DNA from 2 places in the Ruegeria sp. CDSA077 genome. Region 2 is predicted to be linked to the other one. Evidence: riboswitches for the same ligand, from Rfam matches in the RefSeq annotation. Region 2 holds a riboswitch; the other holds the start of a gene.

Region 1 (10,610 bases), on a different contig from region 2:
GGAACCGCGACTGACCCAATCTGAGCGATTGCAGCAACAGCCGTGCAGGCAGGGATTTGGCCGATAGCGACATATCCACGGTCAGCCGGGTTCTACGTTGCGACAGGGCCAGAAACTCGACCCTGGTTGAGCCATTCATTCCCTTGCTTGCCGCCTCGAACCGCATATGGGTCGGCGGATCACATTCGGCCATATTGATTTCCACGCGCCGAGGCTTTCCGCGCATACGGAACTCGGTCTCCCAGGATGTACCGGGCACAACGCCCATATGCCCTGACAAACGCCGGACCTCGATCCCGCGGCGCATTGCCATCCGCTCGAACCGTTCGAAATCCGCAAACATTTCGAACACTGCGTTGACAGGGGCCTGAATATCTTCACGTGCGGAGAATTGCATGGTGGGTTATCGTTCTCTTGCCTATTCGACCAGTATTTTGTCAGTCGAGCGTATCTGCAAGCCAGTTTTGCAGCAGAAAATGCGCAATCGCGCCTTTGCGCGCTGGCAGAAGGCTGGGATGTTCCCCAGCAAAGACCTGCATCATTTCAGCCTTATTCACCCATATCGCATCTTCGATTTCAACCGGATCTATAGTGATTTCTTGCGACAATGCCTCGCCTGCACAGCCAAACATCAGTGACGCCGGAAAGGGCCAGGGCTGGCTGGAAAGATAGGTTACTTGCCCGACGGGGACACCGGCCTCTTCCATCACCTCTCTGCGCACCGCCGCTTCCAGCGTTTCTCCGGGTTCGACAAATCCGGCCAGTAGCGAATACATGCCTTCAGGCCATCCCGGGGATCGCCCCATCAGCACCGAATTCCCATATGTAATCAACATGATGACGACCGGGTCGGTGCGTGGGAAATGCTGCCCCCCACACGACGGGCAACTGCGTTGCCATCCTGCTTGCGACATCTCGCTGGCGGCGCCGCAACGGGCGCAAAATCTATGGGTTTCATGCCAGGCGATGACCGCCTTGGCGGAAGCCGAAAGTTCGGCATCACGTGGGGAAAGGCGCGCCATGATGCGGCGCAATTCGACAAAAACCTGACCTTCAGGCAAATCCGGGTGCTGTTGCTCTGATCGGTCAAAGAATGCCCCAAGCTCGGACAGATCAACGCCCTCGGGCATCCAATCGGATATATCAAAGGCAAAAACCGGAACCTCATCCGAGAGACCAAGCAATACTGGCGCTGGGACGATCCCACCGGGACCATTTGCGATCAGCTCGTGCAAGACAGGTAACAAGCAGAGTTGATCAAGGGCCTCTCCTTGAACCAGCAGCTTTCCGCGCCACAGCAACAGGCATTTCGCTTTCGGATGTGCTCGCGCTGCTGCCATCGCGTCGACGTCTCCACGAAGATGTGCGGCACGATCCAGCCCTGATCCACCAAACGTTACCTGTTCCGCGTTCTTCATTTAAGTTCCTCTGGTTCGCCTGCACAGGGCTGCCATGACAGCTTCGGTGTTGCAACGACAATTCCACGACCAAAAACCGAGGCGATCCCGTCAAATTACCGCAAGTGCATAAAAAAATTTGCACTTACTATGCTTTTTGTTGAAGTTGTTATTCATAAAACTGCCAAAAGTAGAGTATTGAAAACAATTTCGCATTTGTCTGATCAGTCTGTAGGTATCCGGATTTTGGCGACCACCGATCTGCACATGAACCTGTGCAGTTTTGATTATTACGCGGATCAAGACGAACCTACGATCGGATTGACCCGAACGGCCAGCCTGATCCGGCAGGCGCGGAACGAGGCTGAGGCAGACGGAGATATCGTCTTGCTCTTCGACAACGGAGACGCTCTGCAGGGTACACCGTTGGGGGATTGGGCTGCCGATCCCGCCAATGCGCCGCACATCCTGATGCAGGCCTTCGGCAGCCTGGGATATGATGCGATTGGCCTGGGAAACCACGACTTCGGATTCGGGCTTCAATTCTTACAGCACGTTATCTCTGACGCCCCCTGCCCTGTGCTCAGCAGCAATGCCTTGCGCACGAATGGGCCACAGATCTGGCAAGATCATGTCATTTTGCACAAAGAGATCCCTGGCTCGCCGACACCTATGGCCTTGAAAATTGGTGTTTTTTCGGTCCTCCCCCCTCAGACAGCGCAATGGGAGGCGCACAAGCTGCACGACACCCTTACCACTCAGGACATCCTGACTTGTGCGGCAAACAAAGTCAGAAAGCTCCAAGACGAAAATTGCGACCTGATCATCGCGTTGGCCCATACCGGTTTCGGACCGGACACGTCACAACGGAATATGGAAAACGCGATTATTCCGCTGGCCGAAATCGAAGGTATCGACGCAATAATTGCTGGTCATTCCCATTTGACCTATCCTGCCAAGGCCGGCTCTGAAAACACTCTGGTGCATGGCAAACCAGTTGTCTTACCCGGAACGGCCGGATCACATCTGGGGGTGGTCGACCTGAAACTTCACTCGGCAGAGCGCGGCGGCTGGACCGTTGGCGAAGCCCGGGCGGCGCTACGACCGATATCTGCGGGGCGTCCCGACGAAATGGTATCACTGGCGCCCGAAGATCCGGAATTGTTGCATCTGTTTTCCTCTGGTCACGCCGAAACCCGCAGGCGAGCGGGCCAGCCGGTCGGCCGCACCCCGCACCATCTGCACAGCTATTTCAGCTTTTGCACCGAGGACCGTGGGCTGAGGCTGGTCGCCGCCGCCCAGGCTGCCGCGTTACGTCTGTGTATGTCCGAAACCGACCTGGTAGACATTCCGATTTTATCGGCGGTTTCACCTTCGAAATTCGGCGGTCGGGCCGGGCCGCGATTCTATACGGATGTTAAGCCTGGCGAGATATTCCTGCGTAACGTGGTTGACCTGCATGTTTTTCCAAACGAATTGCAGGGTGTCATTGTATCCGGTGACCAAATCGTGGACTGGCTTGAGATGTCCGCAGCTGTTTTCAACCAGATTTCGACCGGATCTGCATCCGAACTTATTTGCGAAAATCGGGTGGGTCACAACTTTGATGTGCTATACGGGCTGTCCTGCAGAATTGATCTGACACAACCTCCGCGTTTCGACGATATGGGCACCTTGATCAACGCCGAAAACCGGCGCGTTTCAGAAGTTCTGGTCGGTGCCACCCCCATTGCACCGGATCAGCAATTTGCCGTCGCGCTTAACAATTATCGCGCCAGCGGGGGCGGGCATTTCCCATTTGCGGGTAATGCGCAACGTATCGACTTGCCCATCCTGCCGGTCCAGCATGCCCTGTTGGATTATCTGTCAGGCACCTTGGTCAGCGATCCGCTGGAAGAGGCCCAGGAACCCTTCAGAATCACCAGTAACACGGGTACGCAGGCGATTTTACGCACCGGTCCAAATGCCCACCGACATCTGCAGGACATTCAGGAATTTGATCCACAAGTCCTTGGAACCGACGAAAATGGCTTTTTACGGATTCTTCTGACCTTCTGACGGGTTGTGTTTTTCCGGCCAACTGCCTATATCCACCCTCGAGAGGTTGGCGCGGGCGAGCGCCTCGCCAACCTGGTCAGATCCGGAAGGAAGCAGCCACAACGAGCCCCGCTTGGGTCGATGTCCAACCTCTCACTTACGCGCAACGACTGCCGCAGGAGGGACTTTATGATTGTAGCAATGACCCTTCGGGCAGAGCGTTTCCGGGACTAACCCCCGCTCTTGCCTGAACACGTTACCGATGGGTGCGCGCCTGCCACCCTGATGGTTTCCTGTATCTGAACACAGGCAGAACAATGTCCAAAACACTTTCGGACCTGGGATGGTCCTCTCATTTTGCAGCCCAACATGCTGTGAACCCTACCTGCACACCGCATCGCATCAACGCCGTCCATCGTGATCGCCTGATCGGCCTGAATGCGCTTGGCGGCACATCTGATCTGACCCCTGACCGATCAACCGGCGAATTTGCGGTTGGCGATTGGGTCCTTGCGGATGATCAAAGCCGCATTCGGCATCTTTTGGAGCGCAAAAGCCTCTTGCAACGCCGGGCCGCAGGCACCGGTGCGCAGGTTCAGCTGATCGCGGCGAATGTGGATGTGCTGTATATCGTCAGTTCCTGCAATGCCGATTTCAATCTGGCACGGCTTGAGCGTTATCTGGCGCTGGCGCATCAGGCCGGGTGCTATCCGGTTGTTGTCTTGACCAAGGCCGACAGCTGCCCTGACCCAGAGAGCTATGCCAGTCAGGCCAGTTCGCTGGCTCGGTTTCTGACCGTTCTAACCGTCAACGCGCTGGAGGCGTCAGAGATTGATCCGATCCTGTCCTGGTGCCCTGCCGGGCAAACTGCTGCTTTGGTCGGCTCATCCGGTGTCGGCAAAACCACATTGGCGAACGCCATGACTGGTCAGGCCGGGACAACGGCGGGGATCCGCGAGGATGACGCACGGGGTCGCCACACCACGACCCATCGTGCGCTTCACCCGATGCGAAACGGGGGGTGGCTGATTGATACGCCAGGAATGCGCGCCCTGCGTTTGATGGATGCCCAAGACGGCGTGGATGAGGTTTTCTCCGACCTTCTGGAATTGGCTGCAACGTGCCGGTTCTCAGATTGCCAGCACCAGGCCGAACCCGGTTGTGCTGTGCAGGAGGCGATTGCCAATGGCGTGATTGAGCCCGACCGGCTGGCGCGCTGGCACAAGCTTCGGCGCGAAGATCAGAGGAATTCCGAGACCCTCGCGCAGTCACGGGCACGTGACAAAGCCTTTGGCAAAATGGTGCGATCCGTCATGCACGACAAAAAGTCCCGCAGCAGACACTAAGCGTGACAAAAAGGCGCCTCGTTTTCAGGCAATCAACCGGGGCCAAACCGCCCGGTTTCTGCGGGCAAAAGCGCCAATATGACCGATCTCAGGCGCTCCGAATTCATTCGGAGACAACAGATGTCGCCGCGCCTTCGGCCCATACAGATCGGCAAGCCGCCAGACTGCGTCTGGCGGCACCATCTGGTCGTCCTCGAAGGCGAACAGGTCCACCGGCGTATTCGATTGCGCCCATCTCGCTTCGGGCAGAGCGTCACCGATCTGCGGCACATAATTCTGCGGCGCCGTGCACCAGCTGCGCCATTGCCAATAGACCGGGCCCGGCAAATCGGCACCGATCCCCACAGCTTTGCCCGGCAGATACCCCAGTGCATTCACTGCCAGACGCCCGTGGCCGTGCCAGAACAACCACGCCAGCCCGCGATAGGGCCAGGGATGGTCGGACAGAGTAACCAGCCCCGAACATACACAGATCATCCGGTCGATCTGATCAATGTCTGGCTGCACCGGCCCCAGCAAGCCGCCAAGGGAATGACCGATGCTCCACTGCAAAGCGTCCGGGAACCGCCTGCGCATCTCAGCCCGTGCGGCGGGCATGTCGACCAAGGCCCAATCCGCCATGGTCACCTCGGAGGTTTTGAGTTTGTCGCGCAGTGAATGCCCGAAATCGCTGTAGTCATAGGTCAGACAGGCAATACCCTGTTCGGCGGCCAGCCAACGGGCAAAATGCTGGTAATATTCGCGCGGCACTGCAGTTGCGCTGTGAATCACCACGGCGACCTTCGGCTCGGTTTCAGGCAGATACAACCGCGCCGACAGGCTGGCAGAGCCTGAGGCAAAATCAAAGTCCTTAGTCTGGACGCAGGGCGTGGTATCAAGCATGGCGCTTCCGACAAATTCTGAACTACTCGGTTCACTCAACAATCGGCCCGATTTCGGCCACCAGAGTCAAGATTTCATCAAGATGACCAAACGTCCGGTTTGCACCCCAACAGGTGGCTTGACTCGGGGTCTGCATAGCCGCTAGCGATGTGGTGATGGTTCTTGCCCCGGAATTGGGGCGGGATGAAAAGGGAACACGGTGCGGTCTGCCCCGGCGATGCCGGAAAGGGCCAACTCCGCGACTGCCCCCGCAACTGTAAGCGGTGAGCAATGCCGAAATACCACTGGCCCCAGGGCTGGGAAGGTCGGCAAAGCGACGACCCGCAAGTCAGGAGACCTGCCATCGTATCGAAACCGAAACTCGGGCGGGGTGTCCGGGCAGGTCGTCAGCGCGCTGTCACACCTGATCCTCACCCTTCGTCCTGCGCGCGGAGGGCGCATTATGATCTGGAAGACAAAAACACACGAATTCACCGCAACCATCTGTCAGAGGACCGGGAAACCCTGCCCCGCCCTTGCCCGAATGGCACGCGCCATGGCCGAGGCGATGGCGACGGCAAGGCCTGCGACATCCAAAACATTCGAGGTCGAAGGCACCAGCGATCTGACCCATTGCACCGAAGGCTGCACGGCCCGCTTTCGGGCCCAGTCAGAACAGATCAGGGTCTATTGCGGCACCAGCACGGACACGCCGACAGAAAAGCTGGACGCCTATGGCGACATGATGTTCGGGCCGGAGTTCATCCAGAAATCCGCTGGTTTTCTGTCAGAACCACCCTGTGCGATGCTCGACGTATCGACCCTGCCGCCGCGCAGCGACAGTATTCCGTATCAAGTGTCTGCCTGATTCAGGGAAGGGTTCGGGCCGGCAACCCCGCCCAGTCCTTTTGCGCGTCGGTTTCCACCGCGCAGGGCCGCACCGCACGCAACCGCCGAAGCGCTTGGCCAGGCGCTTCGCCGCATTCCACCATTAGCCGCATCACAACCATCCCCGAGCGTCCGCACCCACCGCGGCAATGCACCAGCACCTTGCCGCCACTGGCAAGGACATGTTGGGCGGCGGCGCTGGCTTGCGGCCAAAGCGCCTCAACCTCAGGCGTGGGGGCGCCGAAATCGGAGACCGGAAGGTGGACCCAGGCAATCCGTTCGCGCTGCAGGTCCTCCTCGATTGAACGCGCGCCGGAGTGCTGGAACTCATCCGAGGTCGTCATCGAGATGACCAGGTCCGGCGCCCAATCCCGGATTACTGCGAAATCCCCAGCATAATCGCCCGTGACACCCGGCAGTGGGCACAGAGCGATCTGCCCTTTGCCCAATCCAAGAGGGTGAATTGCAAAACTCTCCAACACAGCTCCTTTACCTGCATCACCACATGGGGCTAAAGCCCCCCATGATTTACCGGCTCTGATGCAACTTGCCAAAACGAAATTCCTTTTCGCGCGCGGTGGACGCGGACGGCGGGGGTCTCTACGCTGCAAACCTGACACGAATCCAACAGAGCAGACATGACCGACACGCCCAGCCCCGCCTATCAGGTTCTCGCGCGGAAATACCGCCCGGAAACTTTTGCTGACCTCGTCGGTCAGAACGCAATGGTGCGCACGCTGAAAAACGCGTTCGAGGCCGACCGGATTGCACAAGCCTTCATCATGACTGGCATCCGCGGCACCGGTAAGACGACCACGGCACGGATCATCGCCAAGGGCATGAACTGCATCGGTCCTGATGGGCAAGGCAAGCCCACGACCGAGCCTTGCGGCCAGTGCGAACATTGCGTCGCCATCATGGAAGGTCGCCATGTCGACGTGATGGAAATGGACGCCGCCAGCCGAACCGGCGTGAATGATATCCGCGAAATCATCGACTCGGTCCGATACCGCGCCGCCAGTGCGCGCTATAAGATCTACATCATCGACGAGGTTCACATGCTTTCGACCAGCGCGTTCAACGCGCTGCTCAAGACGTTGGAAGAACCTCCTGCGCATGTGAAGTTCATCTTTGCCACGACCGAAATCCGCAAAGTCCCGGTGACTGTTCTGTCGCGGTGCCAACGATTTGACCTGCGCCGGATCGAACCCGAGGACATGATTGGCCTGCTCAATAAGATCGCAGCGGCTGAGAAGGCACAGATCGCGGATGATGCCCTGGCGCTGATCACCCGCGCGGCCGAAGGGTCGGCGCGCGACGCAACTTCGCTGCTGGATCAGGCAATCAGCCATGGGGCCGGTGAAACCAGCGCCGATCAGGTGCGCGCGATGCTGGGTCTGGCCGACCGGGGCCGGGTATTGGACTTGATGGAAATGATCCTGCGAGGGGATGCAGCAAACGCGCTGACTGAATTGGGCGGGCAATATGCCGAAGGGGCCGATCCGCTATCCGTGCTGCGCGATCTGGCCGAAATCACGCACTGGGTTTCGGTTGTGAAGATCACGCCAGACGCAGCCGAGGACCCGACGGTTTCCCCTGATGAACGTGCTCGTGGTCAGCAAATGGCCGAGGCCCTGCCAATGCGCGTTTTGACCCGGATGTGGCAGATGTTGCTGAAAGCGCTGGAAGAGGTATCGGCCGCGCCAAATGCCATGATGGCTGCTGAAATGGCCGTTATCCGCCTGACCCATGTTGCCGACTTGCCCAGCCCCGAAGAGCTGATCAAGCGCCTGCAGGACAACCCGCCACCGCCTCCGAATGGCGGTCCTGGCGGTGGTATGGCCGTGCCCTCTCAGGCTCCGGTACAAGCGGCATCATCTTCTTACGTGTCCGCAACTAGCAGCCCCGCCGGCGCACCTTCGGCCGCTCTGGCCCATGATATCCAATCGGCGCTGGCACGGTATCCGAGTTTTGACCACGTGGTTGAATTGATCCGCACCAATCGGGATGTGAAACTCCTGGTCGAGGTCGAAAACGGGGTGCGGCTGGTTTCTTACCAACCGGGGCGGATCGAGTTCACCCCGACACAGAACGCACCCACAGATCTGGCAGCGAGACTGGGTTCGTCGCTGCAACGATGGACTGGCAACCGCTGGGCTGTGTCGATTGTGGCCGATGGTGAGGTTGCGACCATCGCCGAGATTCGAGACGCCGCCGAGCTGGCGTTGAAAGCAGAGGCTGAGAAACACCCGTTGGTTCAGGCGGTGCTCATGCAATTTCCGAAGGCTCGCATCAAGCGGATTGAAACACCGGAAGAACGTGCCGCCAAGGTGGAAACCGAGGCGCTGCCCGAGGTCGAAGACGAATGGGACCCGTTCGAGGAAGACTGAAATCGTCCCATCTTACCCAACTGGAAACCTCCCGCGCCCGCCACGGGCCATCGGCTGACGCCGATACCCCTGAGCGGCCTTGGGCCCGGCAGCGCGGGCTTGCCCGCGCTGCCGGGCCCAACGAGAGGAAAGGTCTTGCCAAAGGCCTTGACGACGGGCGGGAGCCAGCTCGGCCCTTGTGCCGCGCCGAGCGCGCCCGTATTTAGGCGTCAAACCGGATATTAGGAGAATACCGATGCTCAAAGGACTCGGCGGCCTGGGTGACATGGCCAAGATGATGAAATCCGCACAGGATCTACAGACCAAGATGACGGATATGCAGGAAGAGCTGAATACCATCATGGTTGTCGGCGAATCCGGTGCAGGGCTGGTCAAGGCAACAGCCACGGCCAAGGGAGAGCTGAAAGGTCTCGATATCGACCCGTCAATCTTTAACGGCGACGACAAGGAAGTGGTCGAAGATCTGATCCTGGCCGCCGTCAAAGATGCTCAGGCCAAGGCCGCAGAACGGTCGCAGGCTGAGATGGCTAAGCTGACCGAAGGTATGGGCCTGCCCGCAGACATCAAGCTGCCGTTCTGATAGGCACTCCTGACGAAATACCGGCCGGGCCCAACTGCCCGGCCCTTATGCAGGAGCAAGCGCAGTGAGTTCGAACAGCGATATCGACAATCTGATCGACCTGATGGCCAAACTGCCAGGCCTCGGCCCACGTTCGGCCCGTCGCGCAGTGCTGCATTTGATCCGCAAACGCGCCCTTCTGCTGACACCGCTTGCGGACGCAATGCAACAGGTTGCCATCACTGCCCGTGAGTGCCTGAATTGCGGCAATGTAGGCACCTCGGATATCTGCGACATCTGCGATAGCGAAGTCCGCGCGACCGGAGAGCTGTGCGTCGTCGAAGACGTCGCCGACCTTTGGGCGATGGAACGCGCCGCAGTTTTCAAAGGCCGCTATCATGTTCTGGGTGGCACCTTGTCGGCATTAGATGGAGTCGGCCCGGATGAGCTGCGCATTCCTCGCCTCAAGGATCGGGTCACAGCCGAGGGGATCACCGAAGTCATTCTGGCGCTGAACGCCACTGTCGATGGCCAGACCACCGCGCACTATATAGCCGATCAACTGGACGGGCAGGTGCGCCTGACCTCGCTGGCGCAGGGCGTGCCGATTGGCGGCGAGTTGGACTACCTGGATGACGGGACGATTACGGCGGCGCTGAGGGCGCGGAAGGAGTTGTAGTTGAGCTTCGACACTTGGTCGAATTCAAATATCAAGTTTACACAAATACTGTATCCAGCCTAACATTCTACGCATCGATTAAGCAGATTTAGAATGCGTTTTTCATATGTTGAGTTATATATTGAGGACCCTGTTCGGATCATCGCGCAAACGATCCAGGGTGGTGCCCTTCCAGCCAACTAAAAGACCGGCGATCACCAGAGCACGACCGGTTCCGTCAAAGCAGCCGCCCTCGGCTTATCCAACCACACGGACTCTCAAAGGCAAGTGCCACGTAATCGACGGCGACACGATCGTGATAAGCGGCACCAAGATCAGGGTTGCCGGAATCGATGCGCCCGAGCTTGAGCATCCCTGGGGCAAGAAATCCAAGTTTGCGCTGATCAAGATGTGCAAAGGCATGGTGATCACAGCCGAAATCAAAGAAGAGGTTTCCTACGATCGGATCGTCGC
Region 2 (10,610 bases):
CGTGGTCGGGTTCATAAGCGGGCAGGACACGTTCGATCGACCGTCGCATACCAGCGGCATCTCCCAAGACAAACCGTGTTGCGTGGCTGAGTTTCATCGCGAGCGAGTCTTGTGGGTGGAGGCGCAGAATTTCTTCGAACTTCTGGATTGCATGTGAGGGCAGGTCGGACAGGTAAAGGGCCAACGCGTCGACATAAAGCCGCTCGCGCTCAGTTACCGGTTGGCGATCCATAGCGGTGTTGGCAGCATTCAATGCTTCCGCTGCAACTGGCATCATCTCGCGCCGACCCAGCAAGACCAGGAACAGGCCTTTGATGGCGTGACCAAGCGCGAAATCGGGCTCAAGCTCTAGCACTTTGCCCAGATGCTGGGGTGTGACAGCTGAATGCGCCATGAAACCAAGCAGAACACCATTCCACGCCTCGACACTGGCCGAATGGCAAAGAGTGTTCATCTGTCCGAAAACATCTTGTTTCATGCGCGGGATCCAATCCATTTGCGATTTATTACTTTATTCGATTTAGCAGAGAGTCAGGCGGGGTCGTATCAGTATCGGCCCTGCTCTCGAATTGGTGAAAAGCTGTGTGTGGAAAACGTGAAAAAATCCGCCGATTCAACGGCATGTTTCAGCAATATGCCGCCTAGTAAGGCATTGTGTTTCAATCTTCAAATGGGTTCTTAGCGTTCAAGACTGCTGCAGTGTCCGCTCCGAACTGTGGCGGAGCCGTCCGATAGGTTACCGGTGTCCGCGACAATTTCAGCGGGTTTCCGATCAGTTTTACCTCGGCCGGGGCGGCCTGCATTGCGATCTGCATTTGCCGCGCCGCGACCTGCTCGGTGTCAAAAACCTGATCCAGGGTCTGGACCGGCCCAACTGGTACTTTGCGTGCCTCAAGTTCTGCGATGACGGTTGTGGTATCATATGACTGAACCGCAGGGCGCAATAGGGCGTTCAACGCATCCCGGTTTTCCAGCCGCGCCGGATTCGTCGTAAAGCGGACGTCATCCGCCAGATCAGGTTGGTCGATGAATTCGCAGAACCGGCGGAACTGACTGTCATTACCTACAGCAAGGATCACATGGCCATCGGCGGTTTCGTAAACGTCATATGGAACAATATTTGGATGACCATTCCCACGGCGTTGTGGCACATTGCCGGAAGTCAGATAATTCACGCCTTCATTGATCAGCCACGCAATCTGGGAATCGACCAGAGCCAGATCAATTTGCTGTCCCTCTCCGGTCTGGTCCCGGTGGCGCAATGCTGCCAGAATGCCAACGCAGGCATACATACCGCACATGACATCAGCGATACCAACTCCAACTTTCATCGGCGCCCCTTGGGGATCGCCGGTCAGAGACATGACACCGCCATAGCCCTGCGCCATCAGATCATATCCGGGCTTTGATGCGTTAGGCCCATCCTGCCCATAGCCTGAGATCGAACAATAGACGAGGCTAGGGAATTCCTGCGAGAGCGATTTGTAATCCAGCCCGTATTTCGCAAGCCCGCCGGGTTTGAAATTCTCGATCAGGATGTCCGCAAACGAGGCCAGCCGCCGAATTTCCGCCTGACCTTCGGGTGTGGTGATGTCGATGGCGACCGATTTCTTGTTGCGGTTGGCTGACATGAAATAGGCACTAAGATCCGATGGAACCCCGTCGGCATCAGCGACATAGGGTGGGCCCCACTGGCGCGTGTCGTCCCCTTTAGTGGCAGGGTTTTCGATCTTGATAACGCTGGCACCCAAATCGCCCAGCAACTGTGTGCAGGTCGGTCCGGCCAGAATGCGGGACAGGTCCAGAACCTTGACGCCCTTCAGCGGTCCTTCAGATCCGGCCATCATATCCTCCGCGGTCAATCTCAGCAGCGATTACGGTGAACCTATCAGACTTGGTTGCCGCTTCCAGAGCATCCCTCAGTTCGGCGCGGGTGCGCACCGTGTGACCATTCCCACCGAAGGCCCGGCCCATAGCTGCAAAGTCGTGGCGGTCGAAATCGACGCCTACGTTCCCCATTTGCCGCTGACGCTGTTTCAATTCGATCAGGGCAAGGCTGGCGTCGACGAACACCAGGAAAATCGGGTTACCACCCATCTCGGCAACGGTCGACAGTTCTCCGGCGACCATCAGGAACCCGGCATCACCGGAAAAGCTGATGACCGGGCGCGTGGGTTCGGCCAGCTTCAGCCCGATGGCCATTGGCAGAGCGCAGCCCATGGTGCAGAGCGCCGAAGATTGGATCAGCCCGCGTTCTTCGGAACATCCCCACATCTGGCTGAGAAGGATGCGATGTGCGCCGCTGTCAGCGGTGGCCAATGTCTCGGCAGGAAGAGCCGCGCGGGTTTCCGCAATTACCGCGGCGGGACCCCATACATCATCAGTAGGGAAGGCTCGCGCCAGGGCGGCCCGAACCTGTTCGGGTTCGCCGCCGGGCCAGGTGGCGCGGGCAGGGTTGCCCTTTGCAATGGCCTCGAGGGTCGCGCCGGTATCAGCCACCAGGTTCAACCCGGCCTGATGCATGTAGTGATCGTTCGGAACCGCCGAAATGTCGATGACGCGCTTTTCTTCGGGGTCCCATATCTCGCGCCAGCCTGGGCGCATTTCGATCGGGTCATAGCCCAGACACAACACTAGATCGGCCTGTTCAACCAGCGGCACCAGATGGGTGTCAGCCAGCGGCGACAGGCCCGCGCCGCCAAGGCACAGTGGATGATCCTCGGGAACCACGCCCTTGGCCTTGTAGGTTGTCACAAAAGGAATGCCAAAATGTTCAAGGAACGCCTGCACCAACTTGCGCGAGTCGTCATACAGAACATCCAGGCCGATAATCGCGATGGGCCGTTCGGCCTGTGCCACCCAGCGGCGGGCTTTTTCAACGCAATCCCCCTCGGGCGCGACGGCGGCAGGTTTGACAAGACGGCGGCGTTTGACATCGGTCACAGGCGCATCCGCAACCGAAATCGGCACGTCGATATGCACCGGTCCTGTGCGCGGCTGATTGGCCAGCGACACCGCTTTGTCTGCGATAATATCCGCGCCTTTGGCGGTCAGCAGGAACGTCCCTTTGGTGATCGAGCGATAGACCCGTGCGTGATCCATGACCTGATGGGTGTATGTCAGCGCCTCATCTGCGTCGACACAGCCAGTCAGCACGATCATTGGCACCCGATCCTGCAACGCATTGGCGACCACATTGATCCCGTTCATCGCGCCTGGACCGAGTGTGGCCACCAGAATGGCTGGCGCGCCGTCGCGGTGATGCACCGCCTCGGCCATAAAGCCGGCCGCGTTCTCGTGTTTGGTCAGGTGAAAGGTTATCCCCGCCTTTTCCAACGCATCCACTAGGGTCAGCACCTCGCCACCTGGCATGCCAAAAGCGTGGCGGCAGCCAGCCTCATAAAGCCGTTGGGCCAGAATGTCCGCAGCGCGGGGCGACGAGTCCTGCATCAGTATAGCTCCGAAAACTGTTTCAACGCAGATTGCGGAGGACAGACCCGGACGCAAGGCGCATCACGCCAGTGTGACTATTTGACAGCGGCTTCGGCCACGATCTGAAAGGTGTCATCCAATTCCTGGGCAATGTCCCTCAGGGGGTCTCCGCCCTCATAGATATAGGGCGCGAATACAAAGCTGGGCGTTTTATAGGATAGGGTGGCGGTGCCGTCCTCGTTTTCGGTCACGTAAAACCGGATCGGTGCTTCGATCATTGCGCGCACCGAGGTTTCCAGCACGCGCACCGCATAGTCATTGTTGAAGGCGCCGATCACCAGATTGCCTGGGATTGTAATTCCCCGCGCGGCGGCGGCTTTGGTGGGGCCGGCCTGCGTGACCACGATCAGACCGTTTGCCTTAACCGCCGATTTGGTGTCCGAGACCAATTCATCATAGCTTTTGCCCGTTGGATACACGGCCCATCCCGAGAGCGGTTCGTCGGCCCAGGCGGGCAGGGCCAGCAGGGCGAAGACGGTCCAAAGCAGTTTCATCCAGAGGCCTCCTTTTAAGGTGTCTGCAGGAATCCTGCCAGAAATGTGAGAACGTCGCACTCACAATCTTGTGCGCATTCGGGATTGCGCCGCGCCGCTTAAAGCCGCAGAAACGGGCGCAGGACGAAGGGAAAGGTCTGGATCGGATGCGCCTGATGATCTGCAAAACCTGTGGCACCGCACGCGATCGGGCGGCCGAGGTGCAGGCTGTGCAGGACGCACTGAAAAGGGCTGGATTGACGGATCAGGTCGAATTGAGCGAACACGCCTGTTTCAGCGGCTGCGCGGAACCCACGGCGCTGGCTATACAGGCGCAGGGGCGCGCATCTTATGTGTTTTCGGGTGTCGATGTGGTGGCGGATGCCGCGGATATCGCTGAAACTTGCCGTACTTACCTGAACAGCCCGCAGGGCTGGATCGAAGACGCCCGACCCTGCGGGCGGCTTCGGATGTGTTTGCGTGCGCGTATTCCGGCGCTTTAGTCGACCTGAACCGTAACCGCAGCACGAACCGGCACGTTATCGACCGAAAGCGGGCTATGGCTGTTGGAATTCAGCGAAACCGAAACCTCGACCTCGCCTTTGGGCAACTGATCAATATGCATCCAACTGCCGTAAAGCCGGGCGAGCTTTTCTCCGTTGATGTAAACATGCGCGTGCCCTTCGCCTGCCATGTCAGCGGTAGATGCGTTCTGCGGTGCGAAGGTAAAGTTTTTTGGCATGACATGCAGGTTCCAGCCAGACATAGGATCCTGTGTCAGAGCGATGTCCAGTGTAGGTGCATCTGTGCCTGCCGGTAGGTTCAGGGCCGTGGAATGATCGTGGGCCATGGTCTCAGTGTGTGAGGCTCCGTGAAGAGACGGATCAGAATGGTCGTGGCCATCAAATGTGACGCCATTTGCAGCAGCGATTACAAATCCTGCACCGCCGCCAAAGACCAGACCGATCACGAATAGAGCAAGTGAACGGGTCATTGTATTTCCTTGAAAACATAGGGAAACGCGCCAAGTTTACACCCGGCGCGTTCAATCGAAGTGCGATCAGGCCGTTGCTTCGGAAGGTTGCGCTTCTTTCTGCCAGAAATAGCCAGCGAACGCGCCAACCAGAACCCATGCAACCAGACCGATTCCAAAAGCTCGTGCCGCGAACAACGCGCCAATTTCAGTCGGCACAGGGCCGGTGAAAACATCGGGCTCGGGTGCACCGATAAGATGTGGCACCAACAGAAGTACCGCGGCGATCACATAGCTGATCAGGTTACCTCCAAAGGCGATCAACCACATGGCGACAAGGGCTGCTGCAACTGTTGCGAACCACCAGACCTGACGTGCATAGACATCGGCTGCCGCGACACCCGGCACTTCGGGCGCCAGGGTGAAACCTGGTGCAAGGTGGAAGGCGATAAATCCGGCCAACCCCCAAAGGACGCCGGTCCGGCCATCAATCTGATGTCCTTGACCTTCGGCTACCGACATCAGCGCAACCATCACCAACGCATAGCCGGTATAGGTCAGCATGGTAAAGATGACACTCAGCGCATCACGCGTCAGTTCAGAGAACATGCGCGGCAGCTCGGGATGAGCCGATACGGTCTCGCCCCCGAAATGCACCAGCTCTCCGGATTCATAAAGCTCGGCATGCAACAATACTGGTTGCACAAATACCAACTGCAGCAAGGCGGCAATCAGCCCCGCTGCAGCACCAGCGAACAACGCGCTGGTCAATATACGACTGAACACGGTCTTAGTGGCAGGGGAAGCCGGTCGCGTGACGCACGTCATGCGCTGCATCATGCAGGGCCGCTGCCTGAACGTGACCGGTCAGCGTGATGAGGCCCAGACCCAGAACCACTGCAAACATGACCGGAACAAAGCCTGTACGCGCGGCGGATGCTGTTTTCGTTTGTGTTGCCATTTTGTATTCTCCTCTGCCGCCGCACCCGACGGCCGGTGTTTCGTTTTTTCGCCTGGCAGGTCTCCTGGCTTGCGGGTCGATGCCTCTGTTCGCCTTCCCCCCGGATAACCGGGAGTGGCTGGTTGAACAGGGGCTCTCCGCTTACAGTCGCGGGGGCGGCTTTGGAGTTGACCACCGAGGCAGTCGCACCAAATTCCCTCTTAGCATCCGGATTTCTCCGGCAGGACCAGACACCCCCATTTAGCCGCTATAGCTGTGGCGGTGCAATCATCATTTGCGACGTATTGTGTCAGATTATGCGCTTTTTCAGCAAATAAATATCCATGATCCAACCATGGTCGGCACGGGCATGGGCGCGACGGTCCAGAATCTGCTGCGCAACCTCGGCTAAAGGGCCTTTGATCAGGATTTCCTCTTTCATGCCGACATATGCGCCCCACCAAATGTCCAAGTCTTCCATGTTCAGGTTTTGGAAGGAACATTCGCCATCCAGCATCACCGCCACGTTTTCTGCGGTTTCCGGCCATCCTTCGTCCCGGATGCGACGACCAGTTGTTACGATATAGGGCGCGCCCAGTTCGTTGATCGGAATCGCATGGGCCGCCGTCAGCGCTTGCAGCGCGGTTATGCCGGGAATCACCCGTGTTTCTGGCTGAGGGGTCAAACGTGCCGCGATTCGCAGCGAACTGTCATACAGCGACGGATCCCCCCAGATCAGCAGCGCCACATGGCGGGCCTTCGGGTGGGCTGCGATGGCCTCCTGCCAGCGCAATGCAATCGCGTCGTGCCATTCGTCCACTCCGCGTAAATAGCCATCATCGGCACGGCGTTTGGGAATGTCGAAATACGCGATTTGCGGAGGGGTATCCGCGACCTGAGCGATGATCTGCTCGCGCAGCCCTGCCAGATCGGCCTTGTTTTCGCCCTTGCGGGGGATCAGGATCAGGTCCGCCGAGCGGATCGCCTGCGCCCCTTGAAATGTCACATGATCCGGGTTGCCGGTGCCAATACCGATCAGCGTCAAGTCAATCATTTTCGAACTCTGCCAGAGGTCCATACAGGATCAGGGCCGGGGCGGTGCCGATCTCGGTTTCCAACTGCTGCGACAAAGCACCGATGGTCGAGCGTTGCAGTTTTTGTTCGGGGGTCGAGACGGATTCGGCCATCAATGCAGGCGTGTCCAGCGGCAGGCCGCGCGAATGCAGGGCGCCAACCAAAAGGGGAAAGGTGCGCTTGCCCATAAACACGACGGTCGTAGCCTGTGGATCAGCCAGTGCTGCCAGGTTCAGATCTTCGGGCAGTTTGCCACTGACATCGTGGCCGGTGACGAATTGCACGCGCCGCGCGGTCAGTCGCCGGGTCAGCGGAATGCCCGCCGCTGCCGCCGCCGCTACCGCCGAGGGGATGCCGGGGATGATTTCATAGTCGATCCCGGCCTCTTGCAGGGCCACCAGTTCTTCTTCAAGCCGGCCGAACATGCCGCCATCACCGGATTTCAACCGCACAACATGCTGACCGGTTTGTGCATATTCAACCAACAAGCGGCTGACGTGATCCTGCTTGGGCGAGGGGCGCCCGGCGCGTTTGCCGACACCAACCAGATCAGCATCCTCGCGGGCATGGCTCAGGATCGGGCCGCTGCTGAGGTCGTCAAACAGCACCGCATCAGCTTTCTGCAACCTGTCTACCGCCTTCAGCGTCAGCAATTCCGGGTCGCCGGGGCCTGAACCGATGAAGGACACAAAACCACTCATGCCGAGGCCTCGGCGATCAGATGAAAGAATGTCCCGGTGACATTGTCTCGCACCGATCCGGTTTGCGGGCCTTCCGCGCCTTCGGCGTCGAACACGCGTGCCAGCGGCGCGTCAGGCTGTTCGATGATCGAGGAATAGTGGAACTCATGCCCGCGTAGCGCTGTGCCTTCGGCAAATCCGGCCATCGAGGCCAGTAATTCTGCCTTGCGATAACCCAGGTTGAACTTGCGCTTTTCATAGGAGGTCACAAGGCCCAGAAGGCCCGCCATTTCGTGCTGGACTCCGTCTTTGTCGATCAACGCCTGACCCAGCGCCATGTAGCCCCCGCATTCGCCGTGCACAGGTCTTGTCTCGGCATGTTTGCGCAGCCCAGTCTGGAAGGTGTTGGCGGCGGCCAATGTGCCTGCGTGCAACTCGGGATACCCACCCGGCAGCCAGACCAGATCGGCATCCGGGGCAGGGGCTTCATTCGCCAGTGGTGAAAACGGTAGGATTTCTGCACCCGCCGCGCGCCAGCCTTCCAGCAAATGCGGATAGGTGAACGAAAACGCAGCATCCCGGGCCAGTGCGATCCGCTGCGCCGGAGGGCGCGGCAGCACGGCTGACGATGGCCTATTTGGGCTTGAGGAAGCCGCCCGCTTGATCGCCTCCAGATCGACATGTTCACGCAGGAACGCAGCATAGCCGACAATGGCGCTTTCCAGATCGGGATGTTCCACCGCCTGGATCAAACCTAAGTGCCGCTCGGGAAGTGTCAGGTCTCCGCGTCGTGGCAGAACGCCCAGAACCGGCAGGCCTGCACGTTCCATACCCAACCGGGTCAGACGCTCGTGACGCGGGCTGGCGCAGCGGTTCAAAATTACCCCGGCAAAGGGCAGGTCGGGGTTGTACATCCGAAACCCCAGCGCCGTGGCTGCAGCTGATTGCGCCTGACCGCCAACATCCAGAACCAACACCACAGGCCAGCCCATACGCTGCGCGGTTTCCGCGCTAGATCCATGGCCAATCTCACCGGGTTTGGCGACACCGTCGAACAGACCCATCGATCCTTCGGCTACGACGATATCCGCGCCGTCAGCCTGTGCCGATATTGCGTTCAGCAGAGGATCGCCCATCGCCCAGCTGTCCAGATTGAACGAGGCGCGCCCAGCCGCCGCCCGGTGAAAGGCCGGGTCGATATAGTCAGGGCCGCTTTTGAAAGGTTGAACGGTCAGGCCATCCTCGGCCAGCGCACGCAGCAGGCCCAGCATCACGGTGGTCTTGCCAGTCCCCGAAGACGGTGCCGAAATCAGAATACCCGGAGGGTTAGTCATCACCATGGCTCCAGCTTGACCAAGGGCTGTCCGCATTTTGCGGGCGATATCGGCGGTCGTAATCCTTTGAATACAGGCAGCTTTCGTCGAATCCTTCACCAGCCAGTGCCGGGCCAACCATGATCAGCGCAGTGCGCGAGATGCTCTCGTCCAACGCGTCTTTTAGGGTTGCCAGCGTCGCACGGATGATCCGCTCATCGGGCCAGCTGGCACGATAGACAACGGCCACCGGGCAGTCGGACCCATAGGCAGGTGTCAGATCGGCGATCACCGTATCCAGATTGCCGATCGACAGGTGGATGGCCAGTGTCGCCCCGGTGCGGGCAAAGTTTTTCAGCGTCTCGCCCTCGGGCATCGACGATGCGCGTCCCGGTGTCCGGGTCAGGACCACTGATTGCGCAAGTCCGGGCAGGGTCAGTTCCGTGCCAAGTGATGCGGCCGCAGCGGCAAAAGACGGCACGCCGGGGGTCACGCTGACCGGGATGCCCAGCTCTTTCAGGCGGCGGATCTGCTCGCCCATCGCGGACCAGACCGACAGGTCGCCAGAATGCAGTCGCGCAACATCCAGACCGGCCTGATGTGCGGTCTCGATCTCGGCCATGATTTGATCCAGATCCATCGCCGCCGTGTTCACGATCTTGGCGTCGTCGGGGCAATGGCCCAGAATTTCCTCTGGCACCAGCGAACCCGCATACAGGCAGACCGGGCAAGCGGCGATGATATCGCGCCCCCGCAGGGTCAGCAGGTCGGCGGCGCCCGGTCCGGCGCCAATGAAATGAACGGTCATGTCTGTCCTCCGATGGCGATGGCGCAGGTGGCCAGCCGGTCGTCTGAAATCTGTCGGGGTGAGATCAGCCGCGCACCAGTTCCGGCGGCGGCAAGGGCGGATGCTTCGGCGACGCTGCCGGTGCCATAGGTGGCGCGGCTGCGGGTCGAGCAGGTGAGGGTGCGCTGCCCGGCCAGATCGGCGGGGGGAATGAAATGCAAGGGCAGGGCAATGGCCGAGGCAAAATCTGTTAGTGCGGCGTGGCCTTCCTTGTCGGCTACCGTGGCAAGCGCGTCCACAGCGTGACCGGCACTCGCCTGATCATAGGCGGCGCGCAGGCTGTTCAGCGTAGCGGCCGAGGAAAAACCGATGCCTGCGACGATCATAGCGTGACGCTCCATTGCACCACCGGATAGGCCGATTTCCAACCGCGCCGCGGCCCCAGGGCTGAAGCCTGTGCCAGTTCGACCCGTAGCAGCTCACCGCCCAGCCTATCCTGCCACTGCGCTAGTAGAGCTTCGCTTTCCAAAGTCACCGCGTTGGCCACCAGCCGCGTGCCGGAGGGCAGGGTTGTATGCAGCCATTGCAGCAGCTCACTGCTCAGCCCGCCGCCAATGAAAACCACATCGGGCAGGGGCAGGCCGTCCAGCGCATCCGGGGCGGTGCCATGCACCACCTGCAGCCGGTCCTGACCCAAAGCGTCGGCATTGCGGCGAATACGCTCGGCGCGGTCTTCGCGGGGTTCGACCGTCGTGGCGCTGAGCGTTGGATCACACATTAGCCATTCGATGCTGATTGACCCGGTGCCGCCGCCAATGTCCCACAGATGCTCGTCCCGCTGCGGGGCCAGCGCCGAAAGGGTCAGCGCACGGATAGGG

The links. Region 2 has a riboswitch for cobalamin ahead of AC2FLE_RS06925 (CbtB domain-containing protein). Riboswitches for the same ligand answer to the same signal wherever they lie in the genome.
Region 1: linked by a shared signal. The riboswitch ahead of AC2FLE_RS13655 (hypothetical protein) and the one ahead of AC2FLE_RS06925 (CbtB domain-containing protein) in region 2 are both predicted to bind cobalamin.

What each region holds. Positions count from the first base shown of each region.
Region 1 covers NZ_JBXWQG010000006.1:134,517-145,126, reverse strand. Annotated here, with positions in the region: gene AC2FLE_RS13685 (SRPBCC family protein) at 1-397, opposite strand, end outside; gene nudC (NAD(+) diphosphatase) at 438-1,418, opposite strand; gene AC2FLE_RS13675 (5'-nucleotidase C-terminal domain-containing protein) at 1,596-3,455, shown strand; RNA gene ffs (signal recognition particle sRNA small type) at 3,495-3,593, shown strand; gene rsgA (ribosome small subunit-dependent GTPase A) at 3,752-4,780, shown strand; gene AC2FLE_RS13660 (alpha/beta hydrolase family protein) at 4,805-5,662, opposite strand; cobalamin riboswitch at 5,802-6,021, shown strand; gene AC2FLE_RS13655 (hypothetical protein) at 6,105-6,509, shown strand; gene AC2FLE_RS13650 (protein-tyrosine phosphatase family protein) at 6,511-7,011, opposite strand; gene AC2FLE_RS13645 (DNA polymerase III subunit gamma/tau) at 7,168-8,919, shown strand; gene AC2FLE_RS13640 (YbaB/EbfC family nucleoid-associated protein) at 9,155-9,499, shown strand; gene recR (recombination mediator RecR) at 9,564-10,157, shown strand; gene AC2FLE_RS13630 (thermonuclease family protein) at 10,453-10,610, shown strand, end outside.
Region 2 covers NZ_JBXWQG010000001.1:1,374,236-1,384,845, reverse strand. Annotated here, with positions in the region: gene AC2FLE_RS06960 (tetratricopeptide repeat protein) at 1-478, opposite strand, end outside; gene AC2FLE_RS06955 (CaiB/BaiF CoA transferase family protein) at 660-1,844, opposite strand; gene AC2FLE_RS06950 (thiamine pyrophosphate-binding protein) at 1,831-3,450, opposite strand; gene AC2FLE_RS06945 (DUF302 domain-containing protein) at 3,528-3,986, opposite strand; gene AC2FLE_RS06940 (DUF1636 family protein) at 4,142-4,468, shown strand; gene AC2FLE_RS06935 (hypothetical protein) at 4,465-4,959, opposite strand; gene AC2FLE_RS06930 (CbtA family protein) at 5,026-5,724, opposite strand; gene AC2FLE_RS06925 (CbtB domain-containing protein) at 5,729-5,899, opposite strand; cobalamin riboswitch at 5,937-6,145, opposite strand; gene cobF (precorrin-6A synthase (deacetylating)) at 6,189-6,932, opposite strand; gene cobA (uroporphyrinogen-III C-methyltransferase) at 6,925-7,653, opposite strand; gene AC2FLE_RS06910 (cobyrinic acid a,c-diamide synthase CobB) at 7,650-8,972, opposite strand; gene cobM (precorrin-4 C(11)-methyltransferase) at 8,959-9,753, opposite strand; gene AC2FLE_RS06900 (cobalamin biosynthesis protein) at 9,750-10,118, opposite strand; gene cbiE (precorrin-6y C5,15-methyltransferase (decarboxylating) subunit CbiE) at 10,115-10,610, opposite strand, start outside.